2 regions of the Mesobacillus sp. ABV4_180 genome follow, and region 2 is predicted to be linked to the other one. Evidence: riboswitches for the same ligand, from Rfam matches in the RefSeq annotation. Region 2 holds a riboswitch; the other holds the start of a gene.

Region 1 (2,393 bases), 2.1 Mb from region 2:
GAGGAGAAATATATTGAAAGAAAAAAGTATCAATTATTCCCTGCATCATCTTCGGGCGGTCGTTTAATGCTTCTTTAAGCAATTTGCCTGCATTTTCGGCTGTAAATCCTGTTGGGGCTGCAGCATCAACAAGGACCAGCCTTGATACTCCGTAACCATTGTACCGGGACATATATCTGATTGCGATCGCACCTCCAGTAGAGTGGCCAACCAGGGCAAAATTATTTAATTGAAGTGTCTCAACTACCGCGCGGATATCATCGGCCAATCGGTCAAAAGTGTATCCAGACATTGGTTTATCCGAATTCCCGAAGCCCCTCCAGTCTATCCCGATGCAACGGTACCCCATGGATGGAAGAACATTAAATTGATATTCAAACTGTTTATGGCTCAACGGCCAGCCATGCAAGAAAACAATGGTCTTGCTTCCTCCAGGATTAATGTCTTCAACATACAAATTCACACCTTGTTCTACAGTAACAAAGTAACCCATGCCCAAGCCTCCTCGATGAAAGTGGTATCGAGCATAAGATATTCATTTTTTTAACATAGGTGATTACCTAGAACTAAGGAAGGTTGAGGAAGCTAACTTGAAAAAAGGTAAAACCTAAAGCAAACTAATTTCCATCAACGAAAGATGGTGTAGCAAAAGATATAAAACTTTTGGGCACCTTCTTTTAATTTTTTCAACGGCTGGATCTCACCTCATCCTTATAATCCGAATTTCCCATTTTCCAAATTTCGAGAAAAATTCCAAATAAAATGATTGACACTTTCTCTATGCCACAGTAAAGTAATAAACAAGATTTAAAACCGAATATTCGTTACCTTCTTATCAAGAGAGGTTGAGGGACTGGCCCTATGACACCTCGGCAGCGGACTCCTTTTGGAATCTGTGCCAAATCCAGCAAGCGCAGCTTGACAGATAAGAAGAGGCCAACTTTTTAATTTGATGTCCTCTTCTTTCTGAAGGGGATTTTTATTTTTCCGGAATTCCCTACCTACAACTATATATCAATACTTTCTTATCAAGAGAGGCGGAGGGACTGGCCCTATGAAGCCTCGGCAGCGGACCCCTTATGGGGGACTGTGCCAAATCCAGCAAGCAAAAGGCTTGGGAGATAAGAAGAGAAGTTTGTCCTGTATTTTTTCAGGCGTGCCCTCTTCCTATTTCCGGGAAGAGGGCTTTTTTGTTAATTGAAAAAGCATGGATGAACCATCTACAAAGGAGGCAGAAAGGTGATTACTTTTCAGAAAGTAGAAAAAGTATACGAAAGCCGCGGGCAAAAGGTAGCCGCGCTAAATGGAATTGATTTAGAAATTAACGAAGGCGAAATATTTGGAGTCATTGGTTTTAGCGGCGCAGGAAAAAGTTCATTGATCCGCTGCGTGAATTTATTGGAACGTCCGACTTCAGGACAGGTGATTGTTGATGGCTGCGACCTGACTTCCCTTTCTGTAAAAGAGGTCAGGGAGATTAAAAGGAATATCGGGATGGTATTCCAGCATTTCAATCTCTTAAATTCGAAAACCGTTTTTGATAATGTGGCCATGCCGCTGGTCCTCGCAAAAATTCCAAAGGCACAAATAAAAGAGCGGGTTCATCAGCTTCTTGAATTTGTCGGCCTTGCTGATAAAGCAGACAGTTATCCGGATCAGCTATCCGGCGGCCAAAAGCAGCGGATTGGAATAGCACGGGCACTGGCAACCCAGCCGAAAATCCTGCTGTGTGACGAAGCGACTTCTGCACTTGATCCGCAGACAACAAGCTCCATTCTTCAGCTTTTGAAAAAAATCAACAAGGAGTACAACATCACCATTTTAATCATTACCCATGAGATGTCAGTCATCCGTGAAATTTGTGATCGCGTGGCTGTCATTGAAGAAGGAAGAATTATTGAGGAAGGCACTGTCTTTGATGTCTTTTCTGCTCCGAAAACGAAAACGGCAAGGAACTTTGTCAGCTCCATCATGAATGACACTATCCCAGATTCAGTTCGAACGATTATTGATGGGCACTCCGGGCTTCAAAAGGTATTCCGAATCAATTTTGTCGGTGATTCAGCCGGCCAGCCGCTTTTATCACAGCTTGCAAAGAAATTTGATGTAAATATCAATGTTCTTTTTGGAAATATTACCGAGCTTCAGGGCACCCCATTCGGAAACCTGATCGTCGAGTTTCAGGGCAGTGATAAAGAAATTTTACGGGCTCTAAATTTTATCGGCCAGCAAAAAGTAAGCATAAAGGAAGTGAAAGCACATGCTAGTTAATTCAGAACAAATCATTCAGGCATTAGTAGAGACTCTCCAGATGGTTGCGTTCTCGCTGCTGTTCTCGGCAGTCCTTGGAGTGCCTCTTGGAATTGCTCTCGTCGTGACACGGAAAGGACATT
Region 2 (2,393 bases):
CGGCAGCAGAGTTTTACAAAAGGGAGTATGGGGTCGACCTTGACCCTGAAGAGGAAATCGCAATCCTTTTTGGAGGCAAGGCAGGTCTCGTTGAGATTCCCCAATGCCTTCTGAATCCAGGGGACACTATTCTTGTCCCTGACCCAGGCTACCCGGATTACTGGTCAGGTGTAGAACTTGCAAGGGCGAAAATGGTAACGATGCCGCTGCGGGAAAAGAAGGGCTTCCTGCCCGATTACAGTGAGCTTGGTGAAAAGGTCCTATCGGAAGCAAAGCTGATGTTTCTTAACTACCCAAACAATCCTACGGGTGCCGTAGCAGACAAGGATTTTTTTGATGAAACGATCGAACTTGCCAGGAAAAATGAAATCTGTATTGTCCATGACTTTGCATATGGAGGCATTGGTTTTGACGGACAGCGTCCATACAGCTTTTTGCAATCAGACGGCGCGAAGGATGTCGGAATCGAGATCTATACTTTATCTAAAACGTATAATATGGCCGGCTGGCGTGTTGGTTTTGCAGCAGGAAATAAGAGTGTCATTGCGGCAATCAACCTGCTTCAGGATCATATGTATGTCAGTTTGTTTGGTGCAGTCCAAGAAGCAGCAGCTGAAGCATTGCTAGGGCCACAGGACTGTGTTGCCGAACTGAATGATTTATATGAATCCAGAAGGAATGTTTTAATTGAGGGGCTGACAAAAATCGGCTGGAGCGTTACTGCTCCGAAAGGATCTTTTTTCGCGTGGCTAAAGGTTCCCGAACCATTTACATCCGTTGTATTTGCTGACTTCTTGCTGGAAAAAGCGCATATTGCTGTGGCGCCTGGCGTTGGATTTGGAGAGTTCGGCGAAGGCTTTGTAAGGGTAGGATTGCTGACTTCAGAACAGAGATTGCAGGAAGCTGTCAGTCGAATTGAAAGCTTAGGAATTTTCAAAAAAATTGTTGACATTAATTTATGAACCTGACATAATCCTAATTAATAAATTTACTTTAACCAATTAAATAACTTGATTAAATTATTTTCTTATCAAGAGCAGGCGGAGGGACGAGCCCGATGAAGCCCGGCAACCGACCCAGCAATTATGCTGGGCACGGTGCTAATTCTTGCAGCGAAAGCTGAAAGATAAGAAGAGTTTAGTGTATTTTCTAACCTCTTCTTTTCGAAGAGGTTTTTTTTATGCCTCAACCCTTGTTGAATAAGTTTTAGTTTTGGAAAGGATTGATCTACTTGAGTGAAATTACAGCAACTTATATAGTCCATGACGCTAAGCATAATCCAGAAAAAAAAGCAGAGGGAATTGCACTTGGATTGACAGTGGGATCTTGGACAGACTTGCCTGAGCTGGACCAAAAACAGCTGAAAAAGCATAAAGGGAGAGTCGTTTCTGTTGAAGGAACAGGTCTCGATGAAAATTCAGAAACAGTCGCAATCATTAAGATTGCTTATCCAGCAATCAATTTTTCGCCTGACCTGCCGGCAATTCTCACAACGGTATTTGGCAAGTTATCTCTTGATGGCAAGGTGAAATTAGTAGATCTTGATTTTGGGGACGAACTGAAAAAAGCTTTTCCAGGTCCGCGTTTTGGAATTGAAGGAATTCGAACGAAGCTAGGTGTTCACCACCGTCCTTTATTGATGAGCATTTTCAAAGGGGTAATCGGCCGCGATTTGGATTTCCTGTTGGAACAACTAAAGGAACAGAGCCTGGGAGGAGTCGATCTGATCAAGGATGATGAAATCCTGTTTGAGAATGAGCTTACTCCTTTTGAGAAGAGGATCGCTTTAGGGAAAAAGGTTCTCGATGATGTCTATGAAACTACTGGACACAGAACATTATATGCTGCCAACCTGACAGGAAGGACCACGCAGCTGAGGGACAAAGCAAGGAAAGCGTCAGAGCTGGGAGCGGATGCACTGCTGTTCAATGTTTTTGCCTACGGATTGGATGTGCTGCAGGAACTGAGAGAAGATGATGAAATCAGTATCCCGATTATGGCACATCCTGCAGTAAGTGGTGCATTGACTTCAGCACAGGAATATGGTTTCTCGCATTCTTTATTGCTAGGCAAACTTGTACGCTACGCTGGAGCAGATTTTTCTCTCTTCCCATCCCCATATGGAAGTGTCGCACTTGAGAAGCAGCAGGCGTTGTCCATTGCCGAGTCACTGACTGTTGTGGATCAATTCAAAAGAGCCTTCCCGGTGCCTTCCGCGGGTATCCATCCTGGAATGGTCCCTTTGCTGGTTAAAGATTTTGGAGTGGATTCCATTATCAATGCTGGAGGCGGTGTCCACGGGCATCCTGGTGGAGCCCAGGGCGGCGGAAAAGCCTTCAGGCAGGCAATCGACACGGTGCTTCAAGGAAAAACGCTTGAAGAAGGAGCGCAGG

The links. A riboswitch is a leader RNA that binds a small molecule or an ion and turns the genes downstream of it on or off. The one in region 2 is predicted to bind S-adenosylmethionine.
Region 1: linked by a shared signal. The riboswitch ahead of ACXAEA_RS05630 (methionine ABC transporter ATP-binding protein) and the one ahead of mtnW (2,3-diketo-5-methylthiopentyl-1-phosphate enolase) in region 2 are both predicted to bind S-adenosylmethionine.

Annotation. Positions count from the first base shown of each region.
Region 1 is NZ_JBSWTJ010000001.1:1,138,954-1,141,346, reverse strand. It holds gene ACXAEA_RS05635 (alpha/beta fold hydrolase) at 1-493, opposite strand, end outside; SAM riboswitch class I at 830-932, shown strand; SAM riboswitch class I at 1,023-1,128, shown strand; gene ACXAEA_RS05630 (methionine ABC transporter ATP-binding protein) at 1,240-2,271, shown strand; gene ACXAEA_RS05625 (methionine ABC transporter permease) at 2,261-2,393, shown strand, end outside.
Region 2 is NZ_JBSWTJ010000001.1:3,260,372-3,262,764, reverse strand. It holds gene ACXAEA_RS16765 (aminotransferase class I/II-fold pyridoxal phosphate-dependent enzyme) at 1-962, shown strand, start outside; SAM riboswitch class I at 1,025-1,133, shown strand; gene mtnW (2,3-diketo-5-methylthiopentyl-1-phosphate enolase) at 1,232-2,393, shown strand, end outside.